4 regions of the Streptomyces sp. NPDC055013 genome follow, and region 3 is predicted to be linked to each of the others. Evidence: riboswitches for the same ligand, from Rfam matches in the RefSeq annotation. Region 3 holds a riboswitch; each other region holds the start of a gene.

Region 1 (4,181 bases), on a different contig from region 3:
TCGAAGGGGAGGTGCAGGGTGACTGAGGACAGCGGGTGGAGGAGGTCCGCGATGGCCTCCTGGTGCGCCGGCACCGTCACCCACGCCGTCAGTGCGCGCCGTACGTCCGACCACGTGGTGTGGCCCGCGGCGAGCAGCGGATTCAGGGAGTCCTGGGCGAGCAGCGGGGCGTACGGCGAGCCGAGTGCGTAGGCCGCCTTGCCCGCGTCGAGGACGTGGTCGCCGAGCCGGACGCCGACCCGTCGCGCGGAGTCCGAGCCGGGAAGGGAGAAGACGCCGTACGGAAGGTTGTGCGTGCCGAAGGGGTCGCCCTCGGGGAGATCGAAGGGGGGCATGGGGTGCTGCCTCACTCTCATACGCTCCGTGCCATGTGGTCGGGCCACACGTTACGGGTGAGGCGAGGGTCTTGGGCAGTGCAGAACTCGCGTCGCGGAGGGCCGGCGAATCAGCAGGTCGCCGCGCTCGGCCACATCGACAGGAGGGGGGTCGGTGCCGTCCAGGAGTCCGCAGGCACCACGTCGGGGTGAAATCGCCACAAGCAAAAGGAAGTTGCCCGAGCGGAGTCAGAACTGGAACCGGAACAGGTGTCAACGCATGTGAACACAGCAGCCGTCCGGTTCGAGTCGAGTCGATGGGGCCTCCTGTCCGTATTCTCTGATCATGGCCCGACCCATCGCATATTCACTCATCGCCACTGACCTGGACGGGACGCTGCTCCGAGGCGACGACACGCTCTCCGACCGTTCCCTCGACGCGCTCGCACAGGCGGCGGCGGCCGGTGCGCAGCACCTCGTCGTGACGGGGCGGCCGGCGCCCAGAGTGCGCCCGCTCCTCGACGTCCTGGGCAGCCGGGGGCTCGCGGTGTGCGGACAGGGTGCGCAGTTGTACGACGCCGGAGCGGACTGTCTGCTGTGGTCCATCACCCTGGACCGGGAGTTGGCGGAGACCGCGCTCGGCAAGATCGAGGCCGAGGTGGGGCAGGTGTACGCGGCCGTCGACCAGGACGGCGTGGACGGGCTCACGCTCATCGAGCCCGGGTACCTGATGCCGCACCCCACCCTGCCCGCCGTACGCGTCCGGCACCGCGACGACCTGTGGTGCGAGCCGATCAGCAAGGTGCTGCTGCGCCATCCCACCCTGTCCGACGACGAGTTGGCGGCGACGGCGCGGTCGGTGGTCGGCTCCCTCGCGACGGTCACCATGTCGGGGCCCGGGACCGTCGAACTCCAGCCATGCGGCATCACGAAGGCGACCGGTCTCGCGCTTGCCGCCGAGCATCTCGGTCTCGGCGCGCGCGAGACGATCGCCTTCGGGGACATGCCCAACGACATCCCGATGTTCGACTGGGCCGCCCGCGGGGTGGCGATGGCCAACGCGCATCCCGAACTCAAGGCGGTCGCCGACGAGATCACCCTCTCGAACGAGGACGACGGCATCGCCGTCGTCCTCGAGAGGCTGTTCGCGGGGAGCCTGGCCGACTTCGCCCAGTAGGGCATGTCGTCGGCGGCCGGGCCCCCGCGCCCGGGCCTAGTAGGGACCGTTCACGTTGTCGATCGAGCCGTAACGCGCGGCCGCGTAGTTGCACGCGGCCGTGATGTTCGCGACCGGGTCGTAGGGGTCGTACACCGTCCCCGGCACGTGGTACGACGCGAAGGTCGGGTCGATGACCTGCAGGAGGCCCTTGGACGGGGTGCCCGCGACGGCGTTGGAGTCCCAGTTGTTGATGGCCTGGGGGTTGCCGGACGACTCGCGCATGATGTTGCGGTGAATGCCCTCGTAAGAGCCCGGGATTCCGTTTTGCGCCATGATGTCCAGAGCGTTGCGGATCCAGCCGTCCAGGTTGTTCGGGTACGTCTTCACGGACGACTGGGTGGCCTTGGCGACGTTGGACTTATTGGCGGGCGCGGACGCCTTGTCGGCCGACTTGCCCGGCGAGCTCGCCTTCTTCGTCGCCCGGACCTCCAGGTCGAGGCCCGGGTGGATCAGGCGGGGGTCGTCGCCGACGGCCTTGCGGTTGTCCTTGTAGAGCTGCTTCCAGCCGCCCTGTGCGTCGTACCGGTCGGCGATGCCGTAGAGCGTGTCGCCCTTCTTCGTGGTGTACGCGACGGTCTTGGCCTTCACGGCGGCCTGGGGAGCGGCCTGCGCGACGGTGGGGGACTGGGTCGGCTGTGCGGCGCTCGCGGTGGTCGCGCTCAGGAGCGGGATGGCGAGGGCGGCGGTGCCGGTGCCGGCTGCGATGACGTGCCGGGTGAGCGGGTTGGTGCGGGGGCGGCGGTGCTTGCCTCGGGGCATGGCGCTGTTCCTCTCCGGCGCCTGCGAGGTGAGCTGTCGGGTTCGGGCGGGAGATGCCCGGCCGCGCCGCCCTGCGGCGGCGCGACTTCACCCCGAGCCGGTCCGGCGCGCCATCAAGGCGTCCGGTCCAGCGACTTACCTGGGTCCCCCGCTCCTGCCGTGCGTGAGTGAGTTGCGTGGGTGGATGACGCGGGCGGCGGCAGGATTAGGCGTCCGCCCGACTGAGCGGGAACGTATGCGAGAGCACATGCCCGGAACAAGTGCCGTGGTCACCTGTTGGCCGGTTGACCATGGTCTGGTGCGAATGGGGCGCTTGATCCTTTGCGGTTGCCAAGCCTCAACTTGCTCTGGGGGCAAGGGGGACGCGGGTGCGGGGAGACGGTTCCATGAATGGGCGTAAGTGACCCAATTCACTGGCATCCACAAGAGCGGCAAATCGGGCAATGGGTCCAACTCGCCTTTAACTGGCTGTCCGTGGAGTCCGTTTCTCCCATGTCCGGTGGAAAAGTACCTCTTCGCCCTCCGTGCAGCACGGTTGCGTCCCACCCCAGCTCCGGGCGGTGCAGGCGGATCGACCAGTCCGAGCGGGTGCGGGCCGACAGGGGGTCCCACTCGTTGATCGTGTACGTCTCCAGCGCGTCCTCGGTGAACTCCAGGCCGTCGGGGTACACGCGCGTGACGCCGTACCGGGGGTCGACCTCCAGGCGCCACTCGCCCTTGGTCACGTCCCGCACGACGAGGCGCTCGGGGCGCGGCTCGTCCAGCGTGATGGGGGAGTTCACGCCGAGCGGCTCCGCCTGCTCCGGTTCCTCGAAGGCGATCGCCGTACCGTCCGTCGATTCGTCCAACGCAGGTGCGCGTATCGGAAGTTCCAGCGAGCTTCCCGACGGTTCCAGGCCGAAGCCCGCCGCCGAGTCGGGCTGGGGCCAGATCCAGGCCAGTACGCGGAGGAGACGGCCAGGCGGATGCGGTGGCCGGGCGGGAAGGCATGGCCGATGCCGTTCAGCCCGAAGGTCACGTCCTCGGTCGCGCCCGGCTCCCACGGCACCGTGCGGTCCCGGCCGTGGCGCGCCGACATGTTCAGCACGCCCCGCGTGACCAGGGTCGAGGAGCCGTCCGGTGCCACGTCGCGGAGCCGGGCGACGACCTGCCCGCGCGGCACCTCCGACGTCAGCCGCAGTCGCACCTTCGGCCGCCCCAACACCCAGGTCTCCTCGCCCACTTCGAACTCGAAGCAGGCGGACCGGGCGTCCTGCTCCCGCTGGTCCGGCGGCAGGTCGGCGTCGTTGCCGAAGGGGAAGAAGCGGCCGGCGCCGATGCCGGTGTGCGTGGGGGAGCGGACGAGGACGGGGGCGCCCCGGAAGGCGTACGTCACCGCGCGCACGTGCGGAGAGGGCCAGGCGGGCTCGCCGACCCAGCGGCCGGGCAGCGTGGGGTACACCGTGGCCGGGCGGTGCGAGTCACTGACGTACGAGCGCCGCAGGGGCTCGGCCATGACGCCCGTGTCCTCGTCCTTCAGCCAGTGGTCCCACCAGCGCAGCGTCTCCTGGAGGAAGCCGATCGCCGGTCCCGGCGGCAGGCCGGGGTCGCGGTACTGGTGCGACCAGGGGCCGATCAGGCCGCGCACGCGATCCGCCGGCAGGTGCTCGACGAGGCGCACGACGGTGTCGCGGTACGGGTCGTGCCAGCCGCCCACCGCCAGGACGGCGGCGTCGATCGCGCCGTAGTCCTCGCAGACGCTGCCGTGGCGCCAATGGTCGTCGCGCGCGCGTCTGGTGGCCGAGCCAGGTGTGCAGGAACGGTTCGAGGGCCTCCAGCCACATCTCCCGCCAGGCGTCCCCGGCATACAGCGGATCCGGCGGGCGGGCGACGAAGGCCGGCATCGTCGA
Region 2 (4,181 bases), on a different contig from region 3:
GTGCCCCTCGGGAGACAGGTGGAGCCGGTCGTGGTCCCAGGCCCGGCGGTCCTGAACGGTCTTCAGGGACCACAGGTCGAGGACCGGGCACCCGTACCGGTCGGCGATGGCCCGCACATGACCGTTGTACGTGGCGATCTTGCCGCGCAGATGTCTCAGCACGGGCACGCCACGGGTGTCGAAACCGGTCGTCACCATGACGGTGCCGACCTCGCAGGTGAGCCGGGCGATCGCCCGCTCGAAGCGCTCGGCGACCTCGTCGGGATCGGTGCCGGGCCGGATGATGTCGTTGCCGCCCGCACAGAACGAGACCAGGTCCGGGGCCAGTTCGGCGGCCTTCGGAAGCTGGTCCTCGACGATCTGGTCGAGCAGTTTGCCGCGCACGGCGAGGTTCGTGTAGTTGAAGTCGCCCTCGGGTCGTCGGTCCGCGAGCAGGACCGCGAACCGGTCGGCCCAGCCGACGAACGCCCCGTCGGGGCCGGGGTCGCCGACGCCCTCGGTGAAGCTGTCCCCCACCGCAACGTACGACCCGATCACTGATCTGCTGTCACTCTTCGAATCGTCTGCCACATCGGCCCATGATTCACCTTCGAATGTGACCTACGCGACCGTAGGACGGGGTTGACGATCGGTGAGATAAGCCACTCCTAAAGTGTTCACCAAACGTGGAATAACCCTCTGATCAGGGGTGTTGTGGGCGCAACCGCCACACAGCCCTCTGTACGCAGACCGAAGGCCGGACCCGGGGATCGGGGTCCGGCCTTCGGCAGCGTGTCAGGCAGGTTGTTGCGCGGCAGGCGTCAGCCGATGGAGACGCCCTTCGAGCGGAGGTAGGAGACCGGGTCCAGGTCCGAGCCGTAGTCCGGGGTGGTGCGGATCTCGAAGTGGAGGTGCGGGCCGGTGACGTTGCCGGTCGCGCCGGAGAGGCCGATCTGCTGGCCCGCCGTCACGGACTGGCCGCTGGAGACGGACAGCGAGGACAGGTGGGCGTACTGGGCGTAGTGGCCGTCGGCGAGCTGGATGACGACCTGGTTGCCGTACGCGCCGCCCCAGCCGGCCGAGACGACGGTGCCCGCGCCAACTGCCTTCAGCGGGGTGCCGGTCGGGGCGGAGAAGTCGACGCCGGTGTGGTAGCCGCTGGACCACATGCTGCCCGCCACCTTGTAGGCGGTGCCGAGGGTGGCGCCGTCGAGGGGGGCGGAGAAGCCGCTGGAGGCGCTGGTGTTCTCGGCGCTCTGCGCGGTGGTGGTGGTCTTCGACGCGGCGGGCTTGGACGCCGAGGACTTCGAGGCGGTCGCGTCCGAGGACGACTTCGAAGGCGCGGAGGAGGAGGGCGCGGACGAGGACTTGGGGGCGCTCGTCTCGGCCTTCTTGCCGCCGATGGTGAGCTTCAGACCCGGGTGGATCAGCGCCGGGTCCGTGCCGACGGCCTCACGGTTGTCGGCGTAGAGCTTCTTCCAGCCACCGCTGACGTTCTGGTCGTCGGCGATCTTCGCAAGGTAGTCGCCGACCTTGACCGAATAGGTCCGCGCATCCGCCTTCTTGTCGGTGGCCTTCTTCTCTGCCTTCTTCGCGGCGACCGGAGCGGACTGAACGGCCTTTTTCGAAACGGACTGAGAAGGAGCGGCGTGGGCGCCGGTGGCTCCGATGAGCGGGAGAGCGAGAGCGGCGCCACCGGTTCCGGCGACGGCGATGGAGCGGGTGAAGCGCAGGGACTTCGGGCGGCGATGCTTACCCTTCGCGGGCATGGCGAATTCCTCTCCGGCGCCTGCGAGGTGAGCTGTCGGGTGCGGGCTGGAGATGCCCGGCCGCGTCGGGACGCGACTTGACCCCAAGCCGTTCCGGAGACCGGAACAGGCGGTTGTACCTGTGGGTCCCCCGCTCCTGCCGGGTACGGGTGAGTTAGCGCGGGATCCGGTCGGCGGCAGGATTAGGCGTCCGTCCGGATTGGTGTGGAACGTAAGCGAGAAAGACGCACGGGAACAAGTGAGGGGTTCCGTCCGAATGCGTTCCTGTTGATCCCTTGTGGGAATTACCGGTCACACTCCGTGAATTGTCGGGACGTCGTCCGACTCAAAACCCCTCGAAAAGCACGTGAATTACGTGGACATGACGAGCGACGCACGGTCACGAATATGACGCTCCTCACGTGACACTTCTCCAGCTCCCTTTACTCCAGAGCGAGTTGGAATGAAGGCGCCAATTCGGACAGAACTCCTAGATGCGACGCAGTCGGATATCCGTCGCATCAAGGTCGCCGCGTAGGCCGGTGCGAAGTCCGTGATGCACCAATACAGAACCTCGGCGAATTTCGCCCGTTCCAAGGCATTCGTCCGATGCTGTCGGGCCGAAGGCGCGCAGTCGCAGCACCGGGGCGGGTTCGCCAAAACTCTGGGCCCGGAGCCAGGCCAGGGCGACCGTCTCGTCACCGAGCACGTACTGCACCGCACCGAGGCCGCCCGCCGGAGGCCGCAGCCGATAGAGGTCGCCGCGTTGCACCACGGGCCGGATCTGCTTGTGGAGCGTCACCCACTCCCGCGCCTCGGCGAGCGCAGGGAGGCGGCCCGGTGGTTGAGCATGGCGTTCGGGCTGTCGGTGACCCAGGCGGCCATGGCCCTTGCCGGGTGGATCTGGCTGAAGCCGTGCTGGATCGCGAGCCGGTCGAGAGGGTCGGCGTTGTCCGAGGTCCACACCTGGTCGGTACGGCGGCGCGCGCCGATGTCGATCCGTCCGCCGCCGCCCGAGCAGGACTCGAAGGCGACGCCGGGGTGAGCGGCGCGAGCCGGTCCAGCAGGCCGTACGGAGCACGCACATGGTCGACCCAGAGGTACTCTTGGACGTCGTCGCGCGCGGGATTCAGTACGAGCTGATTGCGAAGTTCTGTCCGATTCCGCTCCGTTTAATATCGAATCCATTCCAGATGGGCGCGATACAACTCACTGTCCGCATTGACCATTTCTGGTTCGGCCCAGATGCCGAACTGCATGCCGAGCGCGTGCGCGTACTCGGCAAGCGGCTCGAGCCCGGACGGGAAGCGGTCGGGGTTGGGGGTCCAGTCGCCGAGCCCGGCGCGGTCGCTGATGCGCTTCCCGAACCAGCCGTCGTCGACGACGAGCAGCTCCACGCCGACGGCCGCGGCACGCCGCGCGAGCAGGCTCTACTGCTCCTCGGAGATGTCGAACTCCGTTGCCGCCCAGGAGTTGAAAAGCACCGGCCGGCCCCGGTCCGCGTTCGGGATCACGTACGCGCGCTGGTACGCATGCCAGGCGCGGCTGGCCCCGCCGAAGCCGCCGTCGCTCCACAGGCCGGCGAAGACGGGCGTCGTGAAGGACTCCCCCGTCGCGAGGCGCAGCAGGACGGAGGTAGACCTCGCCGCGCTCCTCGGTGGCGTCGTGTCGAGCGCAACCAACCCAGGGCAAATGCTGATGCCCGGTGTGTCCGCGACGGCTGCCGATGACCTTCTCCCCATAGGTGAGGGGTCCGTGCAACTGGGACAACTGCCGGCCCTCCGGGTTGGGCAACGCCCAGGTGACCGAGTCAGCGCGCAGCAGCTCCAGGACGGGTCCCTGGTCGTCCAGGGTCACCCAGCGCTCCACGACGCCCGCGCGCATCCGGTAGTGCAGGGTGACGTTCAGCCCGCCGTCACGAAAGCGCAACCGCAGCTCGTCGCCCTCGGTCTCGTACCGCTCGAACGCCCACTCGGTACCACGCCGCTCGTCGGTGCGCACGGACAGGGCGGGTCGTACGAAGCGGGGCCGCCCTCGACCAGGTACTCCTCGCGGCCCTCGATCGGGGACTCGAAGGGCCGGTACTCGGGCAGCGGGCGTAGGGCGAGGGCGATGCGCGGCCTCCAGTGGAGATGCGGAGCTCGTGGGCGTCCGTCAGGTGGACGGCATAACTGCTGGTCGGCCCGCAGAGGAGCCACATACGGCCGTTGCCGGAGATCTCCAGCATCAAGCCCTCACAGATCTAAAACATACACGAACAGATACCGCCAAATATCAACATAATCAAGAGTCCGGCCATCCCGAGGCAACGCCTGTGGACAACTCCTTGGCCCAGGAAGCCATGTCGTATCGTCGAGTGCGCACCCCGTCGGCCGCATCGCCGAGCCGCGTCGACGGGGCCGACTGGGAGGAGCCCCCGTGACGCAGCAGATCCCGTCGACCGAGCCCGAGCTG
Region 3 (4,181 bases):
GCGGCGGATCGAGGACGTCGTGCTGATGCGCTACGAGCCCACGGCGCCCGGTGCGGGTGTCCTGCCGTCCGCCGCGGACCGGAAGTGGCTGGCGTTGGCCTGCGAGCTGGCGGCGCAGTGCCCGCCGTCGGGGACGGCCTTCAGCGTCGGGGCGGTCGTGGTGGCGGCCGACGGCACGGAGCTGGCGCGGGGGTACTCGCGGGAGGGCGGTGATCCCGTGGTGCACGCGGAGGAGGCCGCGCTGGCGAAGATCGCGGCCGGGGATCCGCGGGTGACGTCCGCCACGGTGTACACGAGTCTGGAGCCCTGTACGCGTCGGGCGTCCCGTCCGGTGCCCTGCGCGCGGCTGATCCTCGATGCGGGGGTGCGGCGGGTGGTGACGGCCTGGCGGGAGCCGGACACGTTCGTGGCGGGGGCCGACGGGAGCGGGCTGCTGGCCGGGGAAGGGGTGGATGTCGTGGTCCTGCCGGAGTACGAGGGGCAGGCCAAGGCTCCGAACAGCCATCTGCTGTCCTGACCGCCCCGCCCGACGGGTGCGGAAAACACTGGTCAGGGCGGGGCCGGGGAAACGCGTGTGCATCTTGTCCTGCGGATGGCGTACTATTGAGTCATCGCCGCGGGGTGGAGCAGCTCGGTAGCTCGCTGGGCTCATAACCCAGAGGTCGCAGGTTCAAATCCTGTCCCCGCTACTGATGACTCAGGGCCGGAACTGATCAGTTCCGGCCCTGAGCCTTTTCCGCTCGACGTCCGCGCTCGTCCGGTCGGCCCTCACCACTCGCCCCGCGCCCCCGTTTCGGGAACCCTGGTGAGGTGGAGCAACGGCGGATCTCGTACGCACGCCGGTTCGTCCGGCTGCTCCCCGCCCTGCTGATCGCGGCCGGTGGCGTGTACGACTTCGTCACGCCCACGGACTTCACCGGCGCCCCCTTCTTCACCGCCGCACCCCTGGTCGCGGCCCCGCTGTACTCCCAGCGCGGCACGGTCATCACGGGCGTCGTGGCCGTTGCCGCACTGTTCGTGCTGCGCATCCTGCGCGGCGGCCTTCCCAAGGCGGAGGTGATCACGGAGCTGGTCACCGTGGTCACCGTCTCCGTCCTCGCCGTTCTCATCAACGTCCTCGTCCGCCGCAGCGACGAACGCCTCGCCTCCGCCCGCGAGATCGCCGAGGCCGCCCAGCGCGCCGTACTGCCCGAACCGGCCGAGCAGATCGGCGGCTTCCGGATCGCCGCACGGTACGAGGCCGCCCAGGAGGGCGCCTCCATCGGCGGCGACCTGTACGCCGTGCAGGACAGCCCGCACGGCCTGCGGGTCGTCGTCGGGGACGTGCGCGGCAAGGGCATCGGGGCGGTGGGCGCGGTGGCCGTGGTCATCGGGGCCTTCCGGGAGGCCGCCGAGCAGGAGGCCACGCTGGAGGCGGTCGCACAGCGCCTGGAGCGGGCACTGGTGCGCGAGCGCGACCGGCGCGAGTGGGCCGAGTCCGCCGAGGGGTTCACCACCGCCGTACTCGCCGAGCTGCCGCACGGCAGCGGGATCGTGCGCCTTGTGAACCGCGGGCATCCGTCGCCTCTGTTGCTGTACGCCGACGGCACCGTGCGCGCGCTGCCCGCCGCCGAGCCCGCGCTGCCGCTCGGCATGCGAGAGCTGGGTGTCTGGCCCGACCGGGCTCAGGAGGCCGACTGCCCGAGCGGGGCCACGCTGCTCCTGTACACCGACGGCCTGAGCGAGGCACGGGACGACGACGACCGGTTCTACGACCCCGAGGCGGGACTGGCGGGTCGGGCCAACGCCCGTCGCGAGCCGGCCGCCATCCTCGGCGTCCTCGCGGCGGAGGTGCGGCGGCACTCCGGGGGCGGGATGGCGGACGACATGGCCCTCATCGCCGTACGACGGCCGTGATGCCGTTCCTTGATCCTTGTCACCGGATGTGACCGGCCGACCCCCCTCCGCATAACAACTGACACACCGTCAACACCTGTGTGACGCCCGAGCTCTGGCCAACTCGCCCGATTTAGGCCGCTCATGACCCGTAAGTCCAGGCGAAAATCGTTAATGATCAAGTGGAACAGCTTGGAATCCGCACCCCGCGTCTATTAACGTTCGATAACGCAGCGCGGTCGTCCCAGCCGTCACAAGAGGCGGCTCCGTGCGCACGCGCCGAATCTCGAAAGGGAACCGGGGAACCACCACCTTGGGGTGAATCGCGCAACTACCACCGTGAACTCACGGGCGGTATACGCGCGTAGGAGACCTTCCTGCTCCGAACCCGTCAGCTAACCCGGTAGGCGAGAAGGAAGGAAAGGAGTACGCCCACGTGGCGTCCAACCGGCCTGCCCCGCAAGCCCCGTTCGTGCCGAGTCAGCGCAGCACCGACACCTTCGGCTACGACCGCAACCGCACCGACGAGGGCCCGTTCGAGGAGTGGAACCCCACCGCGGAGTCCCTTCGTCCCGTTCGCGGCAGGCATCGCGTCTCCAAGCAGCGCGGCGGGGGACTCGCCCGCAGCTCCACGGTTCTCGGCGTCGGTGTCATAGCCGCCGTCGGCGCGGGCGGCATGGCCAGCGCGAACAGCGGCAAGCCGCCGGTCGCCATCACCATGCCGGACCTGCCCCTGATCTCGGACGACTCCTCCGAGCCCGCCGAGGACGCGGCCACCGCCCTCAGCACCATGGGCGAGACCTACGACGAGACCGCGCAGGGCGGTTCCGACGCCGGTGAGGCGCTGCGGAGCCGGATCATCGCGCAGGCCGAGTACCAGCAGGACCAGATCGACAGCAAGGCCGCCGCAGCCGCGGTCGCCGCCGCCGAGAAGGAGGCCGCCGACGCGGCCGCCAAGGCGGAGAAGGAAGCCAAGGCCAAGGCCGCCGCCGCGAAGGCCAAGGCCGAGGAGGAGGCCCGCCAGAAGGCCGAGGCCGAGCGCCTCGCCGAGCTGGCCAAGCAGTACACGCTGCCGACCTCCTCGTACACCCTCACCTCGACCTTCGGGCAGGCCGGCGCCTACTGGTCCTCCGGCTACCACACGGGCCTCGACTTCGCCGCGCCCTCGGGCACGCTGATCAAGGCCGTGCACAGCGGCACGATCACGTTCGCCGGCTGGGACGGCTCGTACGGCTACAAGACCGAGCTCACCCTCGACGACGGCACCGAGGTCTGGTTCGCGCACCAGTCCTCGATCAGCGTGAGCGTCGGCCAGAAGGTCAACACCGGCGACGTCATCGGCCGCGTGGGCGCCACGGGCAACGTGACCGGTGCCCACCTGCACCTCGAGGTGCACCCCGGCGGCAGCTCCAGCGGCATCGACCCGCTGGCGTGGCTGCGCGGCAAGGGCCTCACGCCCTGAGGCGTCCCTGCCTCATCCCTAACTGAAGTTCCCAGCTGAAGTCCGTCCACACCTGTTCCCCGGCGATCCTGTCCTGATCCCCGGCAGTCCTGACGGCGTCCCCCCGACGTCAGGGCTGCCGGTATCCGGAGCGCCGGGGTTCGCTTGTTTACGGGAACTTTGCGACCCTCCCGGAAGATCGGCCTCCGTGACGGACGTTGGTGTCGAGCATGACTTCTCTGCGCAAGCTCGGCTCCTCCGACCTCGAGGTCTTCCCGCTCTGCCTCGGTGGCAACGTCTTTGGCTGGACCGCCGACGAGCCCCGGTCCTTCGCCGTCCTCGACGCGTACACCGAAGCGGGCGGCAACTTCATCGACACGGCCGACTCGTACTCGGCGTGGGTCGAGGGCAACGTGGGTGGCGAGTCCGAGACCGTCATCGGCAACTGGTTGAAGGCGCGCGGCAACCGGGCGGACGTCGTGATCGCCACGAAGGTCAGCCAGCACCCCGACTTCCAGGGCCTCACCGCCGCCAACATCAAGGCGGCCGCGGACGCCTCACTGCGCCGCCTCGGCACCGACCACATCGACCTCTACTACACCCACTTCGACAAGCCGGAAGTGCCGGTCGAGGAGATCGTCGGCGCGCTGGACGAGCTGGTGAAGGCGGGCAAGGTGCGGCACATCGCCGCGTCCAACATCTCGGCGAAGCGGCTGGAGGCGTCCCTCGCCTTCTCCGACCGCGAAGGCCTGGCCCGCTACGTCGCCCTCCAGCCCCACTACAACCTGGTCTCCCGCGACACCTACGAGGGCGAACTCCAGGACCTCGCCGAACGGGAAGGCCTGGCGGCGGTGCCGTACTACGC
Region 4 (4,181 bases), on a different contig from region 3:
TCACGGGTGTGGGAAACTGGTCTAGACAACCCTGAACACCGAAGGGCAGCATCACATGGCTGAGCGCCGCGTCAACGTCGGCTGGGCCGAGGGTCTCCACGCCCGCCCCGCCTCCATCTTCGTCCGAGCCGCCACGGCCACAGGCGTCCCGATGACGATCGCCAAGGCCGACGGCAACCCCGTCAACGCGGCCTCCATGCTGGCCGTTCTGGGCCTGGGCGCCCAGGGCGGCGAGGAGATCGTCCTCGCCTCCGACGCCGAGGGTGCGGACGCCGCCCTCGACCGTCTGGCGAAGCTGGTCTCCGAGGGCCTCGAGGAGCTGCCCGAGACGGTCTGAAGGACCTGAGCGGGACTCCACACCAAGCGGTGAAGCCGCGTCCGCCTTTCCGGCGGGCGCGGCTTCGCTGTTTTCGGCGGACGGCGTCCTGATTTCAGACAGGCGGCGTCCTGATTCGAGGGCAGCGGTTCCGCTATTCGAGGCCGACGTCCCGAGAATTACCGCACGCCTGAAAAAGGGCAGCGGAAATTACGCGCCTCCAAATATGCCCTCTTTGTATACGGCGCCCGTGTTAATGCCGCAGGCTCGGCATGTTTACGGGATGTTGCGAATTCCTCACACGCTCCGTGCGATCACCGCGGGAGCCGAAGCGCAGCCGATGCGCGGAGATCGAGCGCTCGGCGTGCAGCGCCGTGATCGCGCGGGCGCGCTCGCCGTCGCCGCGCGCCACCGCGTCCACGATCGCGCCGTGCTCGGTCCAGGACTCCACGGGGTCGACCGGCGCCTCGACTGCGTACATCCAGGCGATCTTGTGGCGCAGCTGGGTCAGCATCGAGGTCAGGGCGGGACTGCCGGAGGCCTGGGCCAGCGTCTCGTGGAACCAGCCGCCCAGCGAGCGCAGATCCTCGCTGTTTCCCCGCCTGGCCCGCTCCTGACCCAGCCTGACCAGACCGCGCAGGACCTTCAGATGGGCCTCGGTGCGCCGCTGGGCGGCCCGGGAGGCGCCGAGCGGCTCCAGGAGGGCACGCATCTCCAGCAGGTCGGAGGCCTCCTGTTCGCTCGGTTCGGCGACGCATGCGCCCGCGTGCCGCCGGGTCACCACGAAGCCCTCCGCCTCCAGGGTGCGCAGGGCCTCGCGCACGGGGACGCGGGAGACGCCGTAGCGACGGGCGAGGAGTTCCTCGGTGAGCCTGCCGCCGCGCGCGTGGACCCCGGCGACGATGTCGTCCCGGATCGCGGTGCATACCGAGTGCGCCGGAATACGCATGACCGACCTCCGCCTTAATCCCCGTGAAACGTCGACGAATGACGTGTGTTGAGTGACTCTATTGCAACCGGCGGGAATTTCCGACGGGAGGCCGGAATCCATGGATATTTTTTGGACAGTGGGTCGTTCGAAACGCCGAAAGCCCCGGCTCGGGGAGCCGGGGCTTTCGGAAGACGCGGGGCGTCAGCGGTGGGGCGTCAGATGTTCACACCGTGCGAGCGCAGGTAGGCGACGGGGTCGATGTCCGAGCCGTACTCCTGCGTCGTGCGGGCCTCGAAGTGCAGGTGCGCCCCGGTGACGTTGCCGGTGGCGCCGGACAGGCCGATCTGCTGACCGGGGGTGACCGTCTGTCCCACCGAGACGGATATGGACGACATGTGGCCGTACTGGGTGTACGTACCGTCGTTCATCTTGATCACGACCTGATTGCCGTACGACCCGCCCCAGCCGGCCTCCACGACGGTGCCGGAGGCCACCGAGTGGACCGAGGTGCCGCTCGCGGCGTGGAAGTCGACGCCGGTGTGGCTGCCGGAGGACCAGACGGCGCCGCCGGCCTTGTAGCCGGTGGAGACGTACGAGCCGGAGATCGGGGCGACGTAGGACAGCAGGCGCTTGCGCTCGGCCTCGCGGGCGGCGCGCTCCTTGGCTTCGCGCTCCTTCTTCGCCTTCGCGGCCGCCTTCTTGCGTGCGGCCTCCTCGGCGGCCTTCTTGCGGGCCGCGGCCTCCTTGGCGGCCTGCTCCTGGGCGGCGGCCTGGGCGTCGATCTGGTCGGCGATCGAGTTCTCGACGGCGACGACGGGGATCAGGCCGGTCTGCTCGACGGCCGGTTCCGCGGCGAGCGCCGGGGCGGCCAGGGTGCCGATGACGCCGGTGGCGGTGAGTGCGGCGACGCCCGCGGCGCGGGCGGTGGTGCGCTCGAAGCGGCTGGGGCGACGGTGCTTCCCCGCGGGACGCTTCCCGGTGGCGCAGGTGAACGCCATGAAGTGGCTGGTCCTTTCCTTCCTTCTCGCCTACCGGGTTAGCTGACGGGTTCGGAGCAGGAAGGTCTCCTACGGACCCCCTCGCGGCTGCGCGGGCGTCCGATTCACCCCAGGGACTTCGATGGGTCCCCGGCTCCCCTGGCTCGCGCCTTACGGGGACTCGGCGATGGCTGTCCGGTGCCGCGGGCGCGGCGCAGTGCCTGACGGACAGCCCGGAAGACGCTAAACGGGGCATCTTTCAATCCCCAAACGGATCCTGCCTTTTGTAGTGCATCCCACAGGTCAGACAGGCAACCTCTCCCTCAATTCGGGCATAAAGGGGCCCTGGTGACTCTTCCGTCACCAGGGCCCCTACGCACGCGTGCCGACTCCGGCGCCGCGTCTGTCCCCTACTCGGCCGCCACGACGCTGACTTCGCCGATGCCGAGGGCCTCGACGGGCTCCCGGATCTCGGCCGCGTCGCCGACGAGGATCGTCACCAGACGGTCGACCGGGAAGGCGCTCACGGCCGCCGCGGTGGCCTCGACGGTGCCGGTCGCGGCGAGCTGCTGGTACAGCGTCGCCTGGAAGTCGTCGGGCAGGTGCTGCTCGACCTGGTCGGCCAGAGTGCTCGCCACGGCCGCGGCCGTCTCGTACTTCAGCGGCGCCACCCCGACCAGGTTCTGCACGGCGAAGTCCCGCTCGGCGTCGGTGAGTCCCCCGTCGGCGACACCGCGCAGGACCTTCCAGAGGTCGTCCAGGGCGGGACCGGTGTTCGGGGTGTCCACGGAGCCGCTGATGGCGAGCATCGCCGCACCCGAGCCGTCCGGGGCGGAGCGCAGGACCTGCCCGAACGCGCGGACACCGTAGGTGTAGCCCTTCTCCTCGCGCAGGACCTTGTCCAGGCGGGAGGTGAGGGTGCCGCCGAGGCAGTACGTGCCGAGCACCTGCGCGGGCCAGACACGGTCGTGCCGGTCGGGGCCCACACGGCCGATCAGCAGCTGCGTCTGGACGGCGCCGGGGCGGTCCACGATGACGACGCGCCCGGTGTCGTCCGCGGTCACCGGCGGGACCGGCCGGGGCTGGGCCGGGGAACCGGTCCAGGCGCCCAGGGTGTCGCCGAGGAGGGCGTCGAGGTCGACGCCGGTGAGGTCGCCGACGACCACGACGGTGGACGTCGCCGGGCGCACATGCCGCTCGTAGAAGGCACGGACGCCGGCGGAGTCGATGCCGGCGACCGTGTCCTCGGTGCCCTGGCGCGGGCGGGACATGCGCGAGGTCGCCGGGAACAGCTGCCGGGACAGCTCCTTCGCGGCGCGGCGCGAGGGGTTGGCCAGCTCGTGCGGGATCTCGTCGAGGCGGTTGCGCACCAGGCGCTCGACCTCGGCGTCCTCGAACCCGGGCGCCCTGAGCGCGTCGGCGAGCAGGCCGAGGGCCTTCGGGAGACGGGAGACGGGCACCTCGAGGCTGACGCGCACGCCGGGGTGGTCGGCGTACGCGTCGAGCGTGGCGCCACAGCGCTCCAGCTCGGCGGCGAACTCCTCCGCGGTGTGCTTGTCGGTGCCCTCCGAGAAGGCACGCGCCATGATCGTGGCGATGCCGTCCAGGCCCTTCGGCTCGGCCTCCAGGGGCGTGTCCAGGAGGACCTCGACGGCGACGACCTTCTGTCCGGGGCGGTGGCAGCGCAGGACCGTCAGGCCGTTGTCCAGCTTGCCGCGCTCCGGTGCCGGGAACGCCCAGGGCCGGGCCTGGCCGGCCTGGGGCTGCGGATGGAACTCCATGCTGGCGAGCTCGGTCACTGCGCCGACTCCTCGTTCTCGTCGGTGGTCCCGGCGGGTGCGGCCCCGTCGGCGGCGGCTTCCAGGTCCTCGGCCTCGTCGGCGACCGGCTCGTACACCAGCACCGCGCGGTTGTCGGGGCGCAGACGGGCCTGGGCGACCGCCTGGACCTCCTCGGC

Evidence for each region. Region 3 has a riboswitch for cyclic di-AMP ahead of ACWGDB_RS04670 (M23 family metallopeptidase). Riboswitches for the same ligand answer to the same signal wherever they lie in the genome.
Region 1: it holds a riboswitch for cyclic di-AMP, as region 3 does, so the genes downstream of both, ACWGDB_RS18915 (transglycosylase SLT domain-containing protein) here and ACWGDB_RS04670 (M23 family metallopeptidase) in region 3, are expected to answer to the same signal.
Region 2: it holds a riboswitch for cyclic di-AMP, as region 3 does, so the genes downstream of both, ACWGDB_RS03905 (LysM peptidoglycan-binding domain-containing M23 family metallopeptidase) here and ACWGDB_RS04670 (M23 family metallopeptidase) in region 3, are expected to answer to the same signal.
Region 4: it holds a riboswitch for cyclic di-AMP, as region 3 does, so the genes downstream of both, ACWGDB_RS37570 (M23 family metallopeptidase) here and ACWGDB_RS04670 (M23 family metallopeptidase) in region 3, are expected to answer to the same signal.

The regions. Positions count from the first base shown of each region.
Region 1 covers NZ_JBSGVW010000013.1:117,826-122,006, forward strand. Annotated here, with positions in the region: gene fahA (fumarylacetoacetase) at 1-335, opposite strand, end outside; gene ACWGDB_RS18910 (HAD family hydrolase) at 661-1,491, shown strand; gene ACWGDB_RS18915 (transglycosylase SLT domain-containing protein) at 1,528-2,292, opposite strand; cyclic di-AMP (ydaO/yuaA leader) riboswitch at 2,298-2,472, opposite strand; partial or broken gene ACWGDB_RS18920 (CocE/NonD family hydrolase) at 2,753-4,181, opposite strand, start outside.
Region 2 covers NZ_JBSGVW010000002.1:276,967-281,147, reverse strand. Annotated here, with positions in the region: gene ACWGDB_RS03910 (SGNH/GDSL hydrolase family protein) at 1-537, opposite strand, end outside; gene ACWGDB_RS03905 (LysM peptidoglycan-binding domain-containing M23 family metallopeptidase) at 801-1,748, opposite strand; cyclic di-AMP (ydaO/yuaA leader) riboswitch at 1,753-1,910, opposite strand; partial or broken gene ACWGDB_RS03900 (alpha-galactosidase) at 2,218-3,954, opposite strand; gene ACWGDB_RS03895 (tyrosine-protein phosphatase) at 4,146-4,181, shown strand, end outside.
Region 3 covers NZ_JBSGVW010000003.1:10,508-14,688, reverse strand. Annotated here, with positions in the region: gene ACWGDB_RS04685 (dihydrofolate reductase family protein) at 1-517, shown strand, start outside; tRNA gene ACWGDB_RS04680 (tRNA-Met) at 616-689, shown strand; gene ACWGDB_RS04675 (PP2C family protein-serine/threonine phosphatase) at 811-1,896, shown strand; cyclic di-AMP (ydaO/yuaA leader) riboswitch at 2,143-2,300, shown strand; gene ACWGDB_RS04670 (M23 family metallopeptidase) at 2,312-3,337, shown strand; gene ACWGDB_RS04665 (aldo/keto reductase) at 3,547-4,181, shown strand, end outside.
Region 4 covers NZ_JBSGVW010000047.1:43,464-47,644, forward strand. Annotated here, with positions in the region: gene ACWGDB_RS37560 (HPr family phosphocarrier protein) at 56-337, shown strand; gene ACWGDB_RS37565 (GntR family transcriptional regulator) at 570-1,265, opposite strand; gene ACWGDB_RS37570 (M23 family metallopeptidase) at 1,463-2,245, opposite strand; cyclic di-AMP (ydaO/yuaA leader) riboswitch at 2,259-2,421, opposite strand; gene ACWGDB_RS37575 (M16 family metallopeptidase) at 2,635-4,023, opposite strand; gene ACWGDB_RS37580 (M16 family metallopeptidase) at 4,020-4,181, opposite strand, start outside.